DNA from 4 places in the Priestia sp. YIM B13489 genome. Region 2 is predicted to be linked to each of the others. Evidence: predicted binding sites of a transcription regulator. Region 2 holds the regulator's gene; each other region holds the start of a gene.
What was found. Region 2 encodes Rex, which represses fermentation and respiration genes when NADH is low (regulators of the CRP and FNR family bind a similar motif). Its sites were predicted from a motif close to TTGTGAAATATTTCACAA; they were not measured.
Positions count from the first base shown of each region.

Region 1: the regulator Rex is predicted to act here: its motif matches at 4,734-4,751, upstream of ACFX4W_RS18155 (cytochrome ubiquinol oxidase subunit I).
Region 3: the regulator Rex is predicted to act here: its motif matches at 2,533-2,550, upstream of nirB (nitrite reductase large subunit NirB).
Region 4: the regulator Rex is predicted to act here: its motif matches at 1,114-1,131, upstream of ACFX4W_RS14665 (cytochrome c oxidase subunit II).

Region 1 covers NZ_JBHZOQ010000053.1:2,424,896-2,430,795, reverse strand. The annotation lists gene ACFX4W_RS18180 (sugar porter family MFS transporter) at 1-1,081, opposite strand, end outside; gene ACFX4W_RS18175 (alpha/beta hydrolase) at 1,271-2,047, shown strand; gene ACFX4W_RS18170 (LacI family DNA-binding transcriptional regulator) at 2,143-3,153, shown strand; gene ACFX4W_RS18165 (threonine/serine exporter family protein) at 3,299-4,060, shown strand; gene ACFX4W_RS18160 (threonine/serine exporter family protein) at 4,075-4,530, shown strand; gene ACFX4W_RS18155 (cytochrome ubiquinol oxidase subunit I) at 4,831-5,900, shown strand, end outside.
Region 2 covers NZ_JBHZOQ010000053.1:3,076,738-3,082,637, forward strand. The annotation lists gene groES (co-chaperone GroES) at 60-344, opposite strand; gene ACFX4W_RS21540 (CPBP family intramembrane glutamic endopeptidase) at 644-1,372, shown strand; gene ACFX4W_RS21545 (YdiK family protein) at 1,369-1,596, shown strand; gene tatC (twin-arginine translocase subunit TatC) at 1,622-2,377, opposite strand; gene tatA (twin-arginine translocase TatA/TatE family subunit) at 2,393-2,578, opposite strand; gene ACFX4W_RS21560 (redox-sensing transcriptional repressor Rex) at 2,632-3,270, opposite strand; gene ACFX4W_RS21565 (ABC-F family ATP-binding cassette domain-containing protein) at 3,729-5,663, shown strand.
Region 3 covers NZ_JBHZOQ010000053.1:4,172,903-4,178,802, reverse strand. The annotation lists gene ACFX4W_RS27455 (competence protein ComK) at 1-421, shown strand, start outside; gene ACFX4W_RS27450 (sigma-70 family RNA polymerase sigma factor) at 523-1,014, opposite strand; gene ACFX4W_RS27445 (SGNH/GDSL hydrolase family protein) at 1,422-2,168, shown strand; gene nirB (nitrite reductase large subunit NirB) at 2,776-5,190, shown strand; gene nirD (nitrite reductase small subunit NirD) at 5,209-5,535, shown strand; gene cobA (uroporphyrinogen-III C-methyltransferase) at 5,607-5,900, shown strand, end outside.
Region 4 covers NZ_JBHZOQ010000053.1:1,721,534-1,727,433, forward strand. The annotation lists gene xylE (D-xylose transporter XylE) at 1-584, shown strand, start outside; gene ACFX4W_RS14660 (hypothetical protein) at 790-936, shown strand; gene ACFX4W_RS14665 (cytochrome c oxidase subunit II) at 1,320-2,258, shown strand; gene qoxB (cytochrome aa3 quinol oxidase subunit I) at 2,233-4,227, shown strand; gene cyoC (cytochrome o ubiquinol oxidase subunit III) at 4,229-4,828, shown strand; gene cyoD (cytochrome o ubiquinol oxidase subunit IV) at 4,829-5,125, shown strand; gene ACFX4W_RS14685 (universal stress protein) at 5,273-5,767, shown strand.

The sequences.
Region 1 (5,900 bases), 650 kb from region 2:
TAGTAGTCAACCCTTCAGTACCTTGAGAATGAAACCCAAAGGAAACGAGAAGCTGCGTAACGGCCATACCAGCTGTGCCAATAAGCAATAAAGCTTTGCGGCCAATCCGGTCGATAAGCCACATGGAACAAAGAACGCCTAAAAAGGCAGCCACACCAATCATAGACGTAACAAGGAGCGATAAATCTCCTCTAGCTCCAGCTGCTTTAAAAACTTGCGGGGCGTAATAAATAATGGCATTAATTCCGACAAGCTGTTGAAAGGCTGCAAGTAGAATACCAATAAGCAGCGCTTTTCGAAGACAGGCCTCTTTAAAAAGCGAAAGAGAAGCTGGTTGATTTTCTTTTAACGATTGCTCAATATGATACAGCTCTTGGCGTGCAATGTGTGTACCATTGATTTTAATTAAAATGTCCATAGCTTCTAAAGTGCGGTTTGCTTTTACCAGCCACCTCGGACTTTCAGGAACAGGAGAAAGAATAAGAAGAAATAAAAGAGCTGGAATACCAGAAGCACCGATAATGTAGCGCCATCCTGTGGAATTCTGCCAAGCGTCTTCCCCAATAGATAAAATGTAGTCATTTACAAAATAGACAGAAACAATCCCAACGGCAACAGCAAATTGGTATAGAGAGCCTAAGCGGCCACGCATGTGCGGAGGGGCTATTTCAGAAATATAGGTAATAGAAAGAACAGAAGCCATACCAATGCCTAGTCCTCCAATAATTCGAGAAATAATCACAAAAGAGATGGATGAAGATAGCGCTTGCATAATTGCGGATACGACAAATAAAGAAGCTGCTAAAAGTAAGATGCTTTTTCTACCGAATCGATCACTCAGTTTTCCTGAAGCAAGTACCCCAATGGCACCACCGAGCAGCAGACTAGATACAACAAAACCTACCATCGTTGGACCAAGATTAAAATGTACTTTCATCAACCCAATAGCTCCTGAAATGACGGCTGTGTCATAGCCGTAAAGCAACCCTCCAAAAGCAGCTGCACATGAAATGAAAATCACGAAAAATAGATTTCCTTTTTGCTCCTTATACTCGTCAGAAGTTACTTTTACTATCCCCATATAAATTCCTCCTTTGAATCACCGTCACTATTTCAATTAAAAAAACGTTATACGTAAAACGTTTTCATAAAAGATGTTTTTATGTTAAACTAAAAATTGTAAATAATCAAACTATTTTTCACCTTTTATATGAATTATGTACGTTTTGTTATCAACCAATAGGGAAGAAAAAATAGGGGGAAGAGAAATATGGCGTTTATGCAATGTGATTTTTTTTCAGAAGTATTGCAAATAAGTACTTCAATGAACGTTTTGATACCGCAGCACACAAAATCTCAAATTGGTTTACAAACCAATACAAGAAGTGAGAAACACCCTACGCTCTATTTATTACACGGTCTTTCTGATGATCATACGATATGGATGAGAAGAACTTCGATTGAACGCTATGCATCAGAATTAGGACTTGCAGTTGTAATGCCAAATGTAGATCGCAGCTTTTATAGAGATATGGCTTATGGAAAGAAGTATTGGACGTTTGTAACAGAAGAACTTCCTCACTTGGCTAGATCATTCTTTCCGTTATCGGAAAAAAGAGAAGATAATTTTGTAGCTGGCCTTTCTATGGGAGGGTATGGCGCTTTAAAATGGGCGTTTCGCAAACCACATCAATTTTCTGCAGCTGCCAGTTTATCAGGAGTGATGGACGTTGAAGGGCTTGGAGGGCGAGGAGAAGTTCAGTTCTTAGATTATCCTTTGATTTTTGGCATGCCCCCTGTTATTAGACCTGAGGATGATCTTTTCTGGCTGCTTGAAAATCGCCGGCGCTATGGAGAAGTGACTCCGCGTATTTATCAATGCTGTGGAACGGAAGATTTTTTATATCAGGAAAATAAACGTTTTTCCGAGCGTTGTAAGCAAGAGCCTATTTGTTTTACATATGAAGAAGGAAAAGGAAGTCACGACTGGGCATATTGGGATCAAAAAATTCAAGATGTGTTAAAGTGGCTGTTTAGTGAAAAGTAGGGAAGGTAGTTTTCAGTGGTGCCGGCTTCTAGTAGTATAATAAAGAAAAATGTTTACTTGGTCGATAGACTAAAAGAAAATGGGAGTCGGTACGAATGGGGAGAAAAAAAGTCACGATTACAGAAGTAGCAAAAGAAGCGGGTGTTTCATTAGCTACGGTATCAAGAATCTTCAATAATAAAGAAGGTAAAATTAAAATTAGTGAAACAACTAAACAAAAAGTGCTAAAAGCAGCAGCTCATTTGGGGTATCAGACGAATCCATTTGCGGCAGCTCTTCGGGCCCAAAAAACAGGGATTATCGGGATATTAATTAGAGATTTAAAAGATCCGTTTCTAATTGAACTATTAAAAAAGGTACAGCAACAAGTCCAAAGTCGAGGGATGGACGTTCTTATTGGACACACGGATTACGAAGAAACAACGGCTGAGCGTCAATTAAATGCTATGATGAACCATTGGTTTGATGGGGTCATTTTATTAGACTATGTAGCTGCTCAGCATCCGTTTGTAGATGTATTAAAACAATATCAAACGCCTTACGTTTCTCTTACAGGAGACGCCTCTTCTGCACTTTGGCCGATTGTACATGTAGATGATGCGGTGGGAATGCAATTAGCTGTTGCTCACTTAACGGGCCTTGGTCATAAGAATATAGGGTTCGTTGGAAAAGCTGTAAGCGGAGTCGAGCACCGTCTGTCCCTTTTTTATCAGTATGTACCGTCAGCAAACGCAAAGTTTGTGAAAGAAGATATGAATAACTCAGATGAACTATATCAGTTTATAAATGAGCTAGCTCATCATCCAGAGCCTCCAACTGCGCTTATTTGTGCTACGGATTACATTGCTCTGAAAGTGATACACTGTGCGTGGCAAAACGGGCTTCACGTTCCAGCAGATTTATCTGTTATAGGGTTTGATGATATTACAGAAGCTAGTGAAGCGCATCCTCCACTAACAACTATCCGTCAACCGATGGAAAAAATGGCTGAAAAAGCAGTAAACCTCTTACTTCAACAAATTCAGGATCAGCAAGAAATAGATCAGATACAGTATAAAATGGCACCTTTATTAGTAGAGCGCGAGACCACAAAACGTATGAATTGATAAGGAATGTATATACTATTCCTGAAAGTGTGAGACAAAAAGTCCACACTTTTTTGCATTAACCATTGCGTCCACTTCCCTCTTTCTTATACACTGTATGCTGTAGGGGAAAAAAACCAAGCTTTAATATGTTTGGAGCGATTTGATGACACAACAAAAATTAGATAAATATGAAATTATGGACGTTAGCTTACTAGCAGGTAAAATTATGTTAGAAAGCGGAGCAGAAACGTATCGAGTAGAAGACACAATGATGCGGATTGCAGCGTCTTACGGTATAAAAAAATCCCACAGCTATGTGACGCCAACAGGGATTATGTTTTCACTTGAAACGAAAGAACCGACGAAAACGAAGTTAATTCGTATTTCCGAACGAACGACAGATTTAAAAAAAGTAACCATGGTAAATAGCGTCTCAAGAACAATCAGTCAAGGAAACATCTCCTTGGAGGAAGCGTATGAAATGCTACAAGAAATTGAAGCAACAAACGTAGCTTTTCCACTATGGGTTCAACTTGCAGCTGCATCCATTTCTAGCGGATGCTTTTTAATCATGTTTCAAGGTTTATGGACGGACTTTATTCCAGCTATGTTTTCAGGAGGTCTCGGATTTTTAACCGTGGTGTATTTCCACCGTCTTATTCCGATTCGCTTTTTTGCTGAGTTTACCGCTTCGTTAGTTATTGGACTTTTATCAGCTCTTTTAGTCGCTTCAGGACTAGGCACGCAAATCGATAAAATTATTATTGGATCCGTTATGCCACTCGTTCCTGGCTTATCCATTACCAATGCAGTGCGAGATTTAATGGCGGGACATTTACTGTCTGGATTATCAAAAGGAGCAGAAGCGTTTCTGACGGCATTCGCTATCGGTGCAGGTATTGCCATTGTATTTACACTTCTATAGAAGGGAGGCATCATATGCATATCGTAGAGCAGATAATTACAAGTTTTATTGCTTCAGCAGCATTTGGGATCATTTTTAATGTTCCACGTGAATCATTATTAAAAAGTGGCTTTGTCGGAATGATTGGCTGGCTCATTTACTATTTGCTAACGTTCTATGGCGTAGATGAAATTCCAAGCACAGTTGCATCGGCCTTCTTTATTGCTATTATTAGTCAAATTTACGCAAAAATTTATCGAACGCCGATCATTATTTTCACCGTAGCAGGTATTATTCCGCTGGTTCCGGGAGGAACAGCATACGATGCCATGCGTAACTTTGTAGAAAATAACTATAATGAAGCGATTAGTCTTGCAGCAAAAGCCTTTATGATTTCAGGTTCAATTGCCATTGGTATTGTGTTTTCTGAAGTCATCAACCAAATCATTCGTCAGTCTAAATTAAATGCCAAAGCAAAATATCGACCATAGAGAAGCAAGCTCAAATCAGAGCGTGCTTTTTTTATGAAAAAATAAAGAGATCCTTCACTTTTTTGTCACAAGAAAGTCACGCTTTAGTCTAAAAACGTTCAAAAAATGTCCGTGCACAGCTAAAAAAATAGACTATACTATGTAAATAGAAAGAGAGATATTACATATGTATGTGAAACATTGAGCATATCTATCGAATTATTATGCTCAATGTTTCACAATATAAGTAAAAGATGCTCAGAAATGAGCAAAGTATCTATGGAAATGATGAATGTTCTTATATATGAAAGGAGAAAGAAGATGGATACAGTTATACTATCACGTATTCAATTTGCATCAACGACGCTGTTTCATTTTATCTTTGTACCGCTATCTATCGGTCTTGTCTTTTTAGTAGCGATCATGGAAACGATGTACGTAGTAAAAAAAGATGAACAGTATAAAAAGATGGCAAAGTTTTGGGGGCACTTATTCCTGATTAACTTTGCTGTCGGAGTCGTAACAGGTATTTTACAAGAATTTCAGTTTGGCATGAACTGGTCAGAGTACTCAAGGTTTGTAGGAGATGTATTCGGTGCGCCGCTTGCTATTGAAGCACTGCTCGCGTTTTTTATGGAGTCCACTTTCCTTGGACTGTGGATTTTCGGGTGGGATCGTTTGCCTAAATGGCTGCACTGTCTATGTATTTGGCTTGTTAGTCTAGGTACTATTTTTTCGGCGTTCTTCATTTTAACGGCTAATTCTTTTATGCAGCATCCGGTTGGAATGGAGCTGAATAATGGCCGTTTAGAAATGAATGACTTCTTTAAATTGTTAACAAACGGTCAGCTGTGGGTTGAATTCCCTCATACCATTTTAGGTTCGTTTGCAACAGGCGCCTTTTTTATCACGGGTGTCAGTGCCATTATGCTCTTGAAGAAAAAACATTTGGCTTTTGCCAAAAAATCATTTCAAGTTGCCATTATTGTAGGGTTAGTTTCAGGTGTGGGAATTGCGTTATCTGGTCATGAACAGGCTGGATACTTAGTTAAGACACAGCCGATGAAAATGGCCGCAAGTGAAGGATTATGGGAAAACAGCGGAAGTCCAGGCGCTTGGACGGTGACAGCAAATATTCACCCAGATGAAAAGAAAAATACGGGGGAAATCAAAATACCTTATTTATTAAGTTTCTTATCATACGGGAAATTTTCAGGTTCCGTTCCTGGGATGAACGAGCTACAGGAGCAGTATACGGCGAAATATGGAGCAGGAAATTATATTCCACCCGTTCGGACAACATTTTGGAGTTTCCGCATTATGGCTGGTCTAGGTGGCGTATTATGTGCATTAGGCATTTGGGGCACGTACTTGCTTTCTCGTAAAAAACT
Region 2 (5,900 bases):
ACCTCCTCAAGATGTTCTTAATAATCTATTTTTTACGTATGATAAGTTTGTGGTTAACATTAGCCGATTACAGCTAAAATATCGCTTTCGCGTAAAATTAAGTATTCAGTACCTTCGTATTTCACTTCAGTACCCGCATATTTTGAGAAGATGATACGATCGCCCGCAGCTACTTCTAAAGCTACACGCTCACCGCTTTCTAATACTCGGCCTGTACCAACAGCAACAATTTTACCCTCTTGTGGCTTTTCTTTTGCACTGTCCGGTAACACGATACCGCTTGCTGTTTTTTCCTCAGATTTTACAAGTTCAATCACTACGCGATCACCTAATGGCTTTAACAAGTGAAACAACCTCCTCAAATAATATGTTTGCATTTTTATTAGCACTCAACCTCAACGAGTGCTAACACAATTATTATATTAAAACAAAGTGGGTTTTTTTTGCAAGTATTAAACAAAAAAAATTTAAAATTTACGAAAACTACATATAATAGTTTTAGATTTCGACGATTTTGAGAAATAAAGCATTCTTTTCTCTGTTCAATAATATGTATGTTACAATACGAGCAAGAAGAAATTACTAACTTTACAGTACTTCTTCGACATATATACATAAAAACCTTTTAAAGGAGTATAGAAGATTGGAAAAACGTTATTGGTATGTTATCCTCACCTACATCCTTATGCAGTTTTCAGGAGTTGTTGGTATACCGCTGTTAAAATTAACAGGAATGTTTGATCAATATCCAGTTCGAACAGCGAATGTCATGCTTTTGACTTATTGGACCATCATTAGCTTTATCCTTGGTTTACTTATTGTCTTACTGCTGCTGCGCCGTGACATGTCCATGCGTATAGAACATGCGGGAACAACGGTAACTGTGGTCTGGTCAGTCCTTGGGGTGTTCCTGGCTATGGCTGGTCAAGCTGTAGCAGGTATGATTGAGCACGCTCTTGGCATTACCCAAGTATCTGAAAACACACAAAATATTGTTAATCTTGTTAAAGCAACGCCGTTCCTAATTGTCGTTACGTCTGTTATTGGACCAATTCTAGAAGAGATTATTTTTCGAAAGATTATTTTCGGCTCTCTTCACAAACGATATAATTTCTTTGTCTCTGCATTTATTAGTTCCCTTATTTTTGCTGCCGTACACTGGGATTTTAAACATTTGCTCGTGTATACAGCCATGGGATTTGTATTTGCATTCCTTTATGCAAGAACAAAACTAATTATTGTACCCATTATTGCTCACGTGTTGATGAATACAGTCGTTATTTTATCTCAAACTATTTTTGCAGATAAAATTATAGAAATGCAAAAGCAAGCAGAACAAATGCAGTTTATTTTTGGAGGCATGTTTTTATGAAGAATATCCCTTTAACACGAGGGTTTATTTATATTATTATGGGGGTTTTATTCACCTACCTGGCTATTCAAAATGCTCAGGAAACCGTGTGGAATTTCCCCACGATCTTATTTGCACTCGTAGCCGCGTTCGATTTCAGATTTGCGGTGCGCATTTTTATCTTGCACTATAAAATTAAAAAGTTGCAGCAGCAATATAAAAATCAAGATGATTCATCTAAATAAAAAAACCACTGTTTCAGTGGTTTTTTTACATACTAACATCTTCTCTTTCTTGCTCTGCCCTTGCCTTTAACACTTTGCGATACGAAATGCGGGAAATAATGATGCTGATTTCATACAAAATTAAGAGCGGCACTGTCACCATCATGTGCGAGAGCAATTCTGGTGGTGTAATAAGTGCGGCAATAACTAGCAGTACGAAATAGGCATACTTTCGAATTTGAGATAAAAACATAGGCGTGATAATTCCTAATCGCGTCAAAAACATGACGACAACAGGAAGCTGAAACAACAGGCCAAAAGGCAGTGTGAGCTGCATTAAAAAAGAAAAGTATTCATTAATGCCAATCACTTGGTTTACATTCAGCTCATCAGAAACGCGCGTCATAAAATCGACGACAAATGGAAACAACACGAAATAAGAAAAAGAGACACCGCCGATAAAGAGAAAAATGGAAACAGGAATATATCCAAGCGTTACCTTACGCTCTTTTTCATATAAACCAGGACTAATAAATGCCCAAAGTTGATACAGTGCAACAGGAGCTGCAAGTACACAGCCGATAATAACAGCAAACTGCATATAAATCTTAACTGGATCTGTTAGCCTAAATGCATTCATCGTTAAATTTTTTGCCTCATCAGCATGCTGTAAATAGACAATAACCTTATCCGCTATAAAAAAGCCGCCAATTGTGGCAATGACAAAGAAAAATAAAACAATTAAAATGCGCTTTCGCAGCTCTCCTATATGATCATATATTGACATTTCTTGTTCGGTCATACTATGATCACCCTTTTACTCTTTGTCATCTACTTGACGCTGTTTATCTTTTTCACGATCTTCTGAGGCACCGCTAGCGGCATGCTTAAACTCTCTAAGCGTTTGCCCGACTGATCTTCCTAGCTCCGGTAACCGTTTCGGTCCAAAAATAAGCAGTGCTACAATCGCAATAATAATCCAACTGCCTGCTCCAATCCCCATATTCCCACTCTCCTTATTAATTTAGACTTAAGGAAATCGTAACACAGTCCATCTTATTCAACAGGATAATTTTTCAAAAAGTAGACAAGCGACTGTAATTCTACAGCCAGATCAATATGATGCAGTCGAATCTCATCCGGTACGTTTAAGCGTGCAGGAGTGAAGTTTAGAATCCCTTTAATTCCGCAATTCACTAAACGATCGGTAATTTGCTGAGCCACAGTGGCAGGAACGGTTAAAATCGCCACTGAGATATCATCACTCATATAATCTTCCAATTGGTCAAGGTGATAAACCGGCACGTCGCCTACTTTTGTACCGACTTTATCTTCTATCACATCAAAAGCGCACTCAATTTTGGTGTTATTATTTTTAATAAAATTATAATTTAAAAAGGCCGTTCCCAGATTCCCTACGCCAATCAGTGCTACTTTCGTTACTTCATCTTGGTCTAACGTTTTACGGAAAAATGTAAGTAAATAATTCACATTGTAGCCGTATCCCTTTTTCCCTAATGCTCCAAAGTAAGAAAAATCCCGGCGAATAGTAGCAGAATCAACTTTCACTGCCTCACTTAACTCCGCTGACGAAACACGCTGTTTACCAGAAGCATGCAAGTTTTTTAAAAAACGATAATAAAGCGGCAATCGTTTAGCCGTTGCTTGTGGTATTTTTAATTGTTCAGTGTTCACGTTGTACCCCCTCAGTTCATGTATGTCATTACTAACATTTTCAAGTCATATTGCATTACCTTTCACAAAGCCTCAACCGCCTTGAGGTAGCGCTTCCAATTCTCTCTCTTTTCTCTTGTTTTATATATACTCCGCTTCACACCCCGACGCCTTTTGTCTATCCAGGAATACTTAAAGTCGGTAGCTAGAACGAAGCAATTAGCCCTTCAAAGGATCCGTTTGTTAGTCATGACGGATTTTCTACATCCATCATATATAAGTTCAGAGATGCACTTATCTCTTATTTTAACATAGTATCCTGTATAAAATGTGCAGGTAAAATCATTTTATTTCATGAATCAAAACATTCGCTTCATCATTTGTTCTTGTCCCTCTACAAATTACAAACGCTTGTAGGAAGAACTTGTAGTTGAAAATATGTTAAAATACACTATGGATATACTACTAGAGGTGAAAAAATGATTATTCTACAATTGAACGGTATTACAAAATACTATGGGGCAGAACCCATTTTATCGAATATAAAGTTAGAAGTACAATCAAAAGACCGCATTGCCCTAGTGGGACGAAACGGTGCTGGTAAATCAACTTTATTAAAAATTATTGCTGAGCAGCTTTCTTATGACAGCGGAGAAATTATTAAACCTAAAGGTGTTTCCATTGATTATATGGGACAAGATACAGTTCTTGAGTCAACACTCTCCATATGGGAAGAAATGATGACAGTCTTTGCTCCGTTAAAGAAGATGGAAAAAGAATTACGTACGCTTGAAACGAAGATGGGCGATCCAGACATTTTTAATGATTCAGTTCAATACGAAAAACTAACCAAAGAGTACGATCAGCTTCAAGTAACGTTCAAAGATTTAGGCGGCTATCAATATGAAGCGGATACACGATCTATTCTTCACGGTTTCCGTTTCTCAAACTTTGACTATAGCACCCCTATTTCCTCCTTGAGCGGTGGACAAAAAACGCGCTTGGCTCTTGCAAAACTGCTTTTAACAAAGCCAGACTTGCTTATTCTGGATGAGCCTACCAACCACTTAGATATTGAAACTTTAGCATGGCTGGAACAGTTTCTGCAAGGGTATGAAGGAGCTATTTTAATTGTTTCACACGATCGTTACTTCCTTGATAAGGTCGTAAATCAAGTGTATGAAGTCACACAAAAAACAACGGTCAAGTACACGGGCAACTACTCTAAATACCTTGTACAAAAAGCAGAGCGATATGAAAAAGAGTTGCGTCAGTACGAAAAGCAGCAAGATGAAGTCGCAAAACTGAATGATTTTATTCAGCGAAACATCGCCCGCGCATCGACTACAAAACGTGCGCAAAGCAGACGTAAGCAGCTCGATCGAATGGAGTTAATAAATCGACCTAACGAAGGCGAAAAATCAGCTAGTTTTTCGTTTGAAATTGAGCGTCAAAGCGGAAATGAAGTCTTAAATCTCGAAAACGTGTCCATCGGATATGATGAAAACAAATATGTCGTCCAAGACGCAAACCTTCGGATTAAAAAAGGTGAAAGCCTTGCGTTGGTTGGCCCTAATGGAGTTGGGAAATCTACGTTATTAAAAGGTATTGTGGATAAACTAAGCTTCAAGACTGGAACCATTTCTTTTGGCTCAAACGTAATGGTTGGTTATTACGACCAAGAGCAAGCTAATTTAATATCTAATAAAACTGTTTTAAATGAGCTTTGGGATGACTACCCATCCAAACCTGAAAAAGAAATTCGTACAGCGCTTGGAAATTTTCTGTTTTCAGGTGATGATGTACTGAAAATCGTTTCGACGCTTAGCGGTGGTGAAAAAGCACGTTTGGCTCTTGCGAAGCTTATGCTTCAAAAAGCTAATTTCTTAATTTTGGATGAACCTACTAACCATCTTGATTTAGATAGCAAACAAGTACTCGAGAATGCGTTAATTGATTACCCAGGGACTCTATTATTTGTTTCACATGACCGTTATTTTATTAATCGTATTGCAAACAAAATAGCAGAGCTATCTCCTGAAGGAGTAGAAGAATTTCTTGGAGATTATGACTATTATGTAGAAAAGAAAGCAGAAATAGAGGAAATCAAAGAATTAGAAAATATAAAAGCCAACGAAGAACGTACGGTAAAAGTAGATAAACAGTCTTATAAACAAGATAAAGAACAAAAGAAATTGATGAGGCAGCGAACGCGCCGAATTGAAGAAATTGAAACTGAAGTAAACAAATTAGAAGCCGCACAAGCGGAGAATGAAGAACTTCTTTGTAATCCTGAAATTTATCAAAACCACGAAGAAGTATCAAGATTAAACGGTGAAAATGAAAAAATTTCTTCACAGTTATCCACATTAATGGAAGAGTGGGAAGAATTACAGCTGCTTCTAGAAGAATAGCCTATATTTTTTCGTATTTATTCACCCTATTTACTTGTTCGTGCGCTTTAGGACAAGCTTTATCCACTCTGTGAATAAATAGTGGATATCTGTCTGATTTTCATAATTAAAACTTGTTGATAACATGTCCGTGTACTGAGTGCACGGACTTTTCCACATAATTATCCACAGTCAATTCTAAATTTATTGAATATTGTTGATAAATCATTTTTATCCACAAAAAAGACGAATGAGAAA
Region 3 (5,900 bases), 1.1 Mb from region 2:
TGATCCTATTCACCGCACAAAGGTGCTGGATGCAGCAGGAGAATACATGCTAAGCAAGACGTGTAAGCAATTATTAGAAGAAGCGTGCATTCGAGAATTAAGTACATTTAAAGGATCCATTGCCGCTGTTCGAAAACTATTTCCCTATAAACAGCTTACACCTCTTGTCATTAGTCGTTCACAAGCGATTATTGCGTTTCCTACATCTTCGCCCAATGACTACAGCTGCGCTTGGATTTTCTCCTCTCACGTCCATACTTCACATACGCTTGCCTCAGTTCATTCACCCTCTATGCTGATTCACTTTAAAGACGGAACGTTCATCCCAGTGAAGCTTTCTTATTATAGTTTAGAAAAAAAGCTGGCCAGAGCGGCTGTTATTCGCAATTATTGTTTAGAAAGCCCGCTTGTCTTGGCATAATACGTTCGATTTATGGAACAAACTTGTCCTACATATGAACAATCATTTGGACTACACATGTGTACTAAAGGAGGAAGCTTATCATAAGCTTCCTCCTTTTCTTACTCTCTAAGAAGTGAGGCCTTTAGCTTTTTGCGAGCTGCTTTCCCCCAGTTTTTAACGGCTCCCGCGGAGACTCCGTATTTGCAGGCAATATCTTTATACGAGTAGCCTTCTAGCAGATGTTCGATTACATAGATTTTTTCTCTTCCCGTTAAGTGTTCGATATGCTGCTTGATGATTTCACTTTCTAGCGGAACGGGAAGAGCGGGATCTTCGTTTAGTGAAAGCAGGTTCTGCTCAGCCGGTGTTTCGCGTTCTTCGTATAAAATGGTGCCTTTTAAATGAGAAAGGATCGTACCACGAACGGTTGTGTAAGCATAAGCAGAAAAAGATCCTTTGCTTTCATCAAATTTTTGATACGCTCTCCATAGACCAATCAATGCAATTTGATAATATTCGTCGTAGTCTTTGTAAATATGAAATTTTTTAATCATCGACACAATTAATGGATGAAAAGATGAAGCGATTTGATCAAACGAGCTTTTTTGCATGCAGCATTCCTTTTTCAAAAACGCGTTTTTGCTGTATTCCGCCGGTATCTCTACTGTACAAGGGGAAGATCACATGTGCGAATGAACGTACATTATGTTTTCTTTTTAAGAAACGTGACGTAATTTCCCCGGAAACTTCACGTTTCGCTAGGAAATATGCGAAGTATACGTGTATTTGTAGAGATTTTACGTACGAAAGGTCCCCCATTCCAAATTCTACTAATCTATAATTATTTTTATATCGATGTAGCAACTCTACCATCACGGAAGAGCGGTGATGATAGAGTTGCTAGACCTATCCGGATGAGTCCTTTGAGGGGATATTCGCAGGAGCTACTAATTTTGAGTTCTTCTTTATGAAAGCAATTTGCTGAGATTGTAAGAAGAACTTGTAAAGGGGAGATTGAATGAAGGCGATGGTTGGGGTAAATGTGGCGGCGGCTGTTTTGTGCGGGGCGGTGATGTATGCGGGGACGCAGCACTGGCAGGAGCAAACGGAAGCGCAGGCAAGTGAAGTAAAAACTGCTGTTGTACATAAAGAAAAACAGTTTTCCGATGTATCTGCTTATACAAAAAATCTTCCAGACTTTATCACAAAGCAAATCCAGTCATCTATCGCAAATAAAAAGCCTCTGACTCTTGTAATTGCCACATCCGCAGAAGAAACAGGGTGGCCTCAGCAGTTAAAAAAAGAGCTAGCAGCTACATATGGAAGTGATGTATTTACGGTTAAAACACTTTCATATGGTAACGGGACAACGAATGAGCTTTTATCCTCACATATTGCCGATCAAATTAATCAGCTTCAGCCAAACATTATTCTGTTTGAATCACCTCTTAAAAATGACTATCAGCACCTTACGCTAGATGAGACGCTTGAAAATACAGACAAGCTGATTCATCAGCTCAAAGACTTGAAAAAAACCCTTATGATTCAGCCGTCACAGCCATATATTTCACAAACGGAGTCCTATGAAGAAGGGGTAGAAGCGATCAGGGGAGTCTCTGAAGCAAACTGGGTATATTATATGAATCACTCGCTTATTTGGCCCTTTCATTTAGGAGAGTATATAAATAAAGACAGCGGTAATTTAACGAAAAAAGGAAATGAGGTGTGGGGAGAGTACGTTGTGAATTGGTTTACGGGAAAATAAAAAAACAAGCCCTATTTGAAAAGGAATAGGGCTTGTTTTTTATAATTTTATTAGATTATGACTTTTCCTCGTTTTATAGTAGTAGCTTTTTGTATCTCTACACTTATAAAGCTTAAAGCCGAAGATTTCTAAAGGAGTCCAAAGTTTTTTAATGTTTACGAGTGGCATTTTAATTCTCCGTTCTGTTCTTTATAAAGGTCTATATATTCATTATAAAGAATACGAGAGTAATAGTAAATACTATAAAGAACGGTTTGTTTAAAAAATTCTTTATAAAGAACTTTAGAGTTTTTATTTTTGGCTTATCAGCATTCAGGAGTGATTTTTATCATAGCTCCGGTTATTTATTCTTGCTACATTAATGTTGTGAAAAAGATCACAAAATAAAATGCAAAGGATGATCTCAATTAAAACGTAATTAGACCACTTATTTTTTTTGCTTGTCGTTAAAGCAATGGAATCGCATACATACCGTAACTGTGTTAGATAATCTAACACATAAGTTGAACGATTCAGAAAATTCATATATCTTAAGTATATCTTTAAAGATGCATAGAAAATATATCTTTGAAACAAGCAGGTATAGACGCCAGGGGAGGAATGGAAGATGCAAAAAAAGAAACTCGTATTGATTGGAAATGGAATGGCTGGAGTTCGAGCGATTGAAGAAGTATTGAAGGTTTCAAGCGAAGCGTTTGACATTACGATTTTCGGAAGCGAGCCGCATCCGAACTATAATCGTATTTTACTATCAAAAGTGCTGCAAGGAGATACGAATGTTGAAGACATTACGTTAAACGATTGGAACTGGTATCAAGAAAACAATATTACATTATATACGGGCGAAACGGTTACTAGTATCGATTCAGTGAAAAAAGAAGTAGCGACAAACAGCGGCAGAGTAGAATCGTATGATGAGTTGATTTTAGCAACGGGCTCTCTTCCTTTTATTCTTCCGATTCCAGGGTCTGATAAAAAAGGAGTTACGGCTTTTCGAGATATAAAAGACACGGATGAAATGCTGCAGGCTTCTCAGCAGTATAAAAAAGCAGCGGTTATTGGAGGCGGACTCCTTGGATTAGAAGCAGCGCGCGGACTGTTAAATTTGGGGATGGACGTATCTGTGATTCATTTAGCTCCGTATTTAATGGAACGCCAGCTTGATCCAACAGCCGGCAAATTGCTTCAAAACGAATTAGAAAAACAAGGCATGAAGTTTTTGCTTGAAAAACAAACGGCGGAAATCGTCGGCGATGAGCGAGTTGAAGGATTATCTTTTAAGGACGGGACGTTTTTAGACGCTGATTTAGTCGTGATGGCCGTTGGAATTAAGCCAAACGTTCAGCTTGCAAAAGAAGCGGGACTTAACGTAAATCGAGGAATTGTTGTAAATGACTATATGCAAACGGATATTCCAAACATCTACGCGGTTGGAGAATGTGCAGAGCATAGAGGAATGGTATACGGGCTGGTGGCACCTCTGTATGAACAAGGAAAAGCATTAGCAAAAGCGATTTGCGGGGCAGAAAAAGTTCCTTATGAAGGGTCAGTTTTATCCACGCAGCTAAAAGTATCAGGTGTTGAAGTGTTCTCCGCAGGAGACTTCATGGAAGATGAAGAGAAAAAAGCGATCAAAGTGTTTGATGAACAAGACGGCATTTATAAAAAGCTTGTTTTGCGAGGCAATCAAATTGTAGGAGCTGTTCTTTTTGGAGAAAGCAGCGACGGAAATCGACTGTTTTCAATGATTCAAAAGCAAGAAGATGTATCCGATGTCGCAAAAGTGTCGATTTTACAGCCATCTGGAGGTAACGCGGGTGAAAGCTTAGTAGCAAGCATGAGCGCCGATGATATTATTTGCGGCTGTAACGGCGTAACAAAAGGTACGATTGTGGAAGCTATCCAAAAACAAGGATGCTCATCGGTTGATGAAATCAAAGCTTGTACAAGTGCCTCTCGCTCCTGCGGAGGATGTAAACCGCTTGTAGCGGAAGTGCTTCAGCATACTCTTGGCGCTGACTTTGACGCGGCGATTCAAAAAGAAGCGATTTGCGGCTGTACGACTCTTTCACGAGATGAAGTTGTCGAAGAAATCAAAGCAAAGGGCCTTTCGCATACGCGTGAAGTGATGAATGTACTTGGCTGGAATAATGAAGAAGGCTGTTCGAAATGCCGTCCGGCGCTAAACTATTATTTAGGTATGGTGAATCCAACCGGATACGTTGATGAACGCGAATCACGATTTGTGAATGAACGCATGCACGCAAATATTCAAAAAGACGGCACGTATTCTGTTGTTCCTCGCATGTACGGAGGCGTCACAAATGCAGAAGATTTAAGAAAAATTGCAGATGTTGTTGATAAATATGAAATTCCGCTCGTAAAAGTGACAGGTGGTCAGCGTCTTGATTTGTTTGGCGTTAAAAAAGAAGATTTGCCTAGCGTATGGGAAGAGTTAGATATGCCTTCTGGCTACGCGTACGGTAAGTCGCTGCGGACGGTGAAAACATGCGTCGGCGAACAGTTTTGCCGTTTTGGCACGCAGGATTCAATGGGCGTTGGAATTGCGCTTGAGAAAAAATTTGAAGGACTGTGGACGCCTCATAAAGTGAAAATGGCTGTATCTGCTTGTCCGAGAAGCTGTGCTGAGTCAGGTATTAAAGATATTGGCTTTATTGGAATTGACGGCGGCTGGGAAATTTACGTGGGCGGAAATGGAGGTACGCATCTTCGCGGAGGAGATTTATTGTATAAAGTAAAAACAGACGAAGAATTGATGGACATTACAGGAGCTTATTTGCAGTATTACCGGGAAACGGCTAATTACTTAGAGCGTACGTCTGCATGGATTGAACGCATGGGACTTTCGCACATTCAGTCCGTGCTTGATGACGCTGAGACGAGAAGAGAGCTGAATATGCGTATGGACGAAGCGTTATCTACGTATCGTGATCCTTGGAAAGAAATCGTCGAAAGCAAAAAGACGAAAAAAGAGCTGTTCGAAACAGTTGTTACATCATAAAGCTGGGGGGAAATAAAGATGGTGAATAAAAACATTACAAAAGTATGCGTAGGGTCGATTCATGATTTTCCGGTAAGCCTAGGTAAAACAGTGAAAGTAAACGGAAAAGAAATTGCGGTGTTTAAGCTATCAAGCGGAAAAATCCGGGCAATTGAAAATCGCTGTCCGCATAAAGGCGGGGTGCTAAGTGAAGGAATTGTGAGCGGCGACTCGGTGTTCTGTCCGATGCACGACTGGAAAATTTGCTTGCATGACGGTAACGTACAAGAGCCTGACAGCGGATGTGTCGACACGTACGAAGCGTCTGTTGAAGGAGATTTGCTGTATCTTTTAATTGAAGAATAAGTACCGTGGCGCGTTGATTTTCAACGCGCCACAAAAATTCAAGGGAACACATTAAAAGGAGCGAAGCAAAAATGAGAACAGGAAAAGTGTACATTGTAGGAGCCGGACCAGGAGATCCAGATTTACTAACCATAAAAGCAGCCAAATGTTTAGAAAAAGCAGATGTTATTTTATACGACCGATTAGTGAACCCTGTTCTTCTTCAGTATGCAAAAGAAGGAGCGGAACTCGTCTACTGCGGGAAAAAGCCTGGTGATCACTGCGTTTCTCAAGAGGATATTCATGATTTGCTTGTATTCTACGCAAGAAAAGGAAACACCGTCGTGCGGTTAAAAGGCGGAGATCCGTTTATTTTCGGAAGAGGC
Region 4 (5,900 bases), 1.4 Mb from region 2:
TAGGAATCAATGTAGCTCTATATTATGCTCCGCGTATTTTTGAAAGCATGGGAGCAGCTAAAGGTTCTTCTATGCTGCAAACTATTATTATGGGATTAGTAAACGTTATTTTTACAGTAATTGCAATTTTGACGGTTGATCGTTTGGGAAGAAAACCTTTATTAATAACAGGGTCTATCGGAATGGCCATTGGAATGTTCGGTGTAGCAAGCATGGCTTTTTCAAACATCATTGGTATAGGGACGCTTGTATTTATCATTATTTATACAGCTTCCTTTATGATGTCATGGGGACCAATTTGTTGGGTGCTCATTTCAGAGATTTTTCCTAATAAAATTAGAGGTCGTGCTGTAGCTATTGCCGTAGCTGCTCAGTGGGCGGCTAACTATTTTATTTCCTCTACATATCCCGTGATGATGGAATATAGCGGAGGATTAACATATGGTTTTTACGGTTTAATGAGTATACTTTCTGCTTTGTTTGTCTGGAAATTTGTTCCTGAAACAAAAGGTAAAACTCTCGAACAAATGGAAAATATGTGGAGAAAAAAAGTAGGGGCTTCAAAGAGTAAGAAGGCCATATAACCATTGAGCTTTTACTTAGAGAATAGATGAATATAAAAATTTCAAAAACACCTAAACTATCTTTAGGTGTTTTTAATATGTAAGCTTTATGAAGAAAGTGGATAGCTTTTTTAAAAAATATTGCTATAGTGATAAGTCTCTTTGAAAATAGAAATATAGTTTTCTTTATGAGGAGTGTTTCATCGTAAATATAAATAACGGTGCAATGAATTTACAAAAAATCTGGGGGTATCCGCTATATACGGAATATCCTAAAGAATTAAAGTATGATCATGCTTCCTGGGTTCCCGCGTATCAGAATCGGAAAATGATTGATTGGATGTTTCAGCAGGTCAAACAAGCAAATCAGTAAGTGTTAAAGCTCAATACTTCATCTAGTACTTATAAAAAACTCTTTCAGTTAATAAAAACTGGAAGAGTTTTTTTCTTTTATTAGGATAGTCACAAGGCACCTTTTATTCCCCACAATTACCCAAATATGTGACGAATTTATGGTAAAGCCATTTAAACTAGATAAAAAGCGCTTCAAGTGTGATGAATATCACACCTTTTAATGATACAACATGATAATTTTTTAGGAGTAAGCAATATGTCATGACAAACTTCAATATGTTAGGAGGTTATTAGCCTTTTGATCTGTTGAGATGCATCTCTAATATCCACGTTTATATACCATTATTATGTACAGAGATTTAGAAGAAGGGAGCCTGAGCTTAGGTGAGAAAGCAAAAATCAATGCATATTGGCAAGTTAATCATTCTCTCCGTATTCATCACAATTTTTTTAGCAGGCTGTGATAGTCGTTATTTGATTTTAAATCCGCAGGGGGCGGTGGCTCAAAAAGAATACCAGTTAATTATTTTTTCCATAATTTTATGCACAATTGTTGTTATTCCTGTTTTAGGTCTGCTTGTGTATATCGTTTTACGCTACCGTGATAAGCCTGGAAATAAGGCTTCGTATCGGCCAGACTGGGACGATAGTAAGCGTCTTGAATTTATTTGGTGGAGCATCCCCATTATTATTATTGGTATTTTAGGTTTCGCTACGGCCAAGACGACGTATGACTTAGTAGATCCGCCGAAAAAAGATGTAAAGCCACTAACAATTGAAGTAACATCCCTTGACTGGAAATGGTTATTTCAATATCCGGATCAAAATATTGCGACAGTGAACTATGTCAACATTCCAAAAGATGTGCCCGTTCAATTCGTGCTAACGTCAGATGCCCCTATGAATTCTTTTTGGGTACCGGAGCTGGGAGGACAATTATATACCATGCCGGGAATGGCAATGGGGCTTTGGCTGCAAGCTGATCACAAGGGAGAATATTTTGGTTCGGGTGCTAATTTTACGGGTGAAGGGTTCGCTCATATGAACTTTAAAGTTAAATCTACATCGACAAAAGAATTTAATCAATGGGTAAAGCAAGTGAAAGAAACATCACCAGCTTTAACAAAAGCTGATTATAGCAATCTTGCCCAACAAGGTCTTTCTCTAGAAAAATCGTATTCTACCATTCCTAAAGGCTTATTCCAAGAAATTGTCATTAAAAACGGTGGTCAATATTATAGTCAGCATCACCATATGAAAAATGAAGACATGAAGACTATGAATGTGGCTTCTGAAGAACAAGTACATGCACAGCATGAGCACCAGGAAGGAGGAAAATAAGTTGTTAGAAAAATTAAAAGATTTTTCATCTCATTTTTTTGTGACAGGAGAACCGATGATTTATGGAGCAGATGTCGCCATTTTATTAACATTAGCCGGTATTATTTTTGTTCTTACGTATCTTAAAAAATGGAAGTGGCTATGGCGTGAGTGGCTCACAACGGTGGATCATAAAAAAATTGGTATTATGTATATGCTTTCTTCATTATTAATGCTGTTTCGAGGCGGAGTAGATGCATTATTAATGCGTATGCAACTAGCATTCCCTCAGTGGCATTTTCTAGATTCTAATCATTACAACGAAATTTTTACTACGCACGGAACCATTATGATTCTATTTATGGCAATGCCGCTTATGTTTGCGTTCTTTAACATTGTTGTACCTCTTCAAATTGGAGCAAGGGATGTCGCCTATCCTTTTTTAAACGCGGTAAGCTTTTGGCTATTTTTCTTTGGCGCCATGCTTTTCAATTTGTCGTTTGTAATCGGCGGCTCGCCAGATGCAGGATGGTTGAGTTATCCTCCGCTTTCTGGCATGCAGTTCAGTCCTGGACCAGGTCAAGATTTTTATATTTGGGGCATTCAAATATCAGGTATTGGCAGCTTGGCTTCTGGAATTAATTTTATTATGACTATTTTAAAAATGCGTGCACCGGGCATGAAACTTATGCATATGCCCCTATTCACGTGGTCCGTTCTAGCAAGCTGTATTATTATCATTTTCGCGTTTCCTGTATTAACCGTAACGCTTGCTTTATTGTTTATTGACCGCTTCTTTGACGGACACTTATTTACTATGACCGGCGGAGGAAATCCGATGATGTACATTAACTTAATTTGGATGTGGGGACATCCTGAAGTGTATATCGTTGTACTTCCTGCATTCGGCATTTTTTCTGAAATCGTTGCAACGTTTTCTCAAAAGAAGATATTTGGCTATAAGTCTATGGTTTTTTCAATGATGATTATTAGCGTTCTATCGTATTTCACATGGGTACATCATTTCTTTACGATGGGTGCAGGTGCTAATGTGAATGTGTTTTTTGCTATTACGACGATGGCTATCGGAATTCCAACGGGTGTTAAAGTGTTCAACTGGTTATTTACGATGTTCCGCGGCCGTATTCAAATGACGCAGCCAATGCTATGGACAATTGCTTTTATCCCGTGTTTTGTTGTGGGAGGAGCAACGGGTGTTATGCTTTCAGCAGCTCCCGCAGACTATCAGTATCATAATAGCTACTTTTTAGTTGCACACTTTCACCAAGTGTTAATTGGAGGCGTTGTATTCGGCTTTTTTGCAGGTTTGTACTATTGGTGGCCAAAAATGTTTGGCTTTAAATTAAATGACCGTCTTGGTAAATGGGCGTTTTGGACATGGAATATTGGTTTTTATGTATGCTTCATGCCTCAATACGCATTAGGGTTTATGGGAATGACACGCCGTATTTATACGTACGACTTTGACATGGGATGGGGACCACTGAACGTTATCTCTACAGTCGGAGCTTTCTTTATGGGCATAGGGTTTATCTTTCAAGCATGGCAGATTCTTCATGGCATTAAGTACGGCGAACAAGATGTAACAGGGGATCCTTGGAATGGACGTACATTAGAATGGTCCATCCCTTCACCGCCGCCGCACTACAATTTTGCAGTGATTCCAACAGTAACGGGGCAAGATGCGTGGTGGACAATAAAAGAAGAAAGAAAAAAGAAAAAAGCGAAGGAAACAGCTGCTTTCTCTCCGATTCATATGCCTAAGAATTCAGGTATTCCATTTATCATGTCGGTTTTCTGGTTCATTGCTGGTTTTGGCTTAACGTTCCACTGGGTGTGGATGGCGATATTCGGTTTGACAGGAGTCGGAGCTTGTTTACTAGTTCGTTCTTTTCAATACAACTCGGACTATTATATTCCGGTGGATGAAATTCGACATACAGAAGATTCAGTAGGGAGGGTTGGCTGACATGGCTTATGCGACAGCGCACCACGAAGAACATCATGATGAACATGATGAAGGAATCAAAGTTATGGGTTTTTGGCTTTTCCTCGTAACGGACTGCATCCTATTTGGAGCATTATTTGCTACGTATGCCGTTCTTGTTAATCATACTGCGGGAGGCCTTACAGGAAAGGAATTTTTTGAAGTTCCAGGATTTGTTTCTGAAACGTTTATCTTATTAACGAGCAGCTTTACGAGCGGATTAGCTGTGCTGAGCATGCACAAGGGAAAAATAAAACCTTTAATTGGCTGGCTAATCGTAACTCTGCTCTTAGGTATGTGCTTTGTGGGCCTTGAAATTCATGAATTTCAAACAATGGTTCATGAAGGAGCAACCATTTCCACCAGCGCATTTTTTACAGCTTTCTATACGCTAGTTAGTACGCACGGGCTGCACGTTTCTGTCGGCATCATTTGGATGATTTCAATTACAATCCAATTAAAACGATATGGAATTACCTCTGTAACAAAGCGAAAAGTGACGATTATCAGCTTATACTGGCATTTTCTTGATGCTGTCTGGATCTTCCTTTACACGGTTGTGTATTTAATGGGGGTGATGTAGATGGAGAACCATGGATCGTTAAAAGCTTATACAATAGGATTTATTTTCTCGATTATTTTAACCGTTATTCCTCTGATGCTGGTATTAAACCATGTATTTTCTAAAAATATATTACTAGCTAGCATTCTAGGAATGGCCGTGCTTCAATTTTTCATTCAACTGTTTTTCTTCATGCATATCAAAGACGGAGAGAAGCCCCGCTATAATGTGATGGCTTTAATACTTGGAATCGTTTTTGTTATTACGATTGTAGCAGGATCGATTTGGATAATGACTTTTAACTCTCAAGTTCAATAAAAATGGAGCCGTGCACTACACACGGCTCCATTTTTATTAATTTCTATATATTGTGATAAAAATCACATACTTTCGTTTGCGCAAGAAGTAAAATAAAAGTGTAGCAAGGAAAGTTCTTTATAAACGAAAGACAAAGGAGAGATTATGATGAATATGGCTTATCGTAACATCCTCGTAGCAGTAGACGGTTCTGTAGAAGCAGAGTGGGCATTCAAAAAAGCAGTTAACAGTGCGAAAAAAAATAACGCTCATTTAATAGTTTGTCACGTTATCGACATACAGGCGTTAAGTCCATCACCTTATGCATTCTATACAGATACACGCTTTCAAGATGCAGAGAAATTTGCTGAAGAACTTTTGACCAACTATAGTAACCTAGCTCTTAAGGCTGGAGTAACGAAAGTCGAGACATTAATTGAACACGGTTCTCCTAAAACAAAAATATCTAAAAAAATTGCTCCCGATAAGCACGTTGATTTAATTATATGCGGTGCGACGGGGCTAAACGCCGTAGAGCGCATTTTAATCGGAAGCGTATCTCAGCATATTTTACGCTATGCCAAATGTGATGTGTTAATTGTTCGCACTCCTAAAGAAGCCGAAGAAGAATCAAAGCCTTTACAAGTGGAACTAACAGAGTAGCAGAACAGAAGAAAAAGAACGCTTATTGTTCACAGTAAAATACAAAGCTCTCACCATTTATTTAAAGAGGGGGGGATAAATGTATCTTAGTTAAAAGAAGATCTGAACGAGGAATCGAGATTCTTAATAAAGA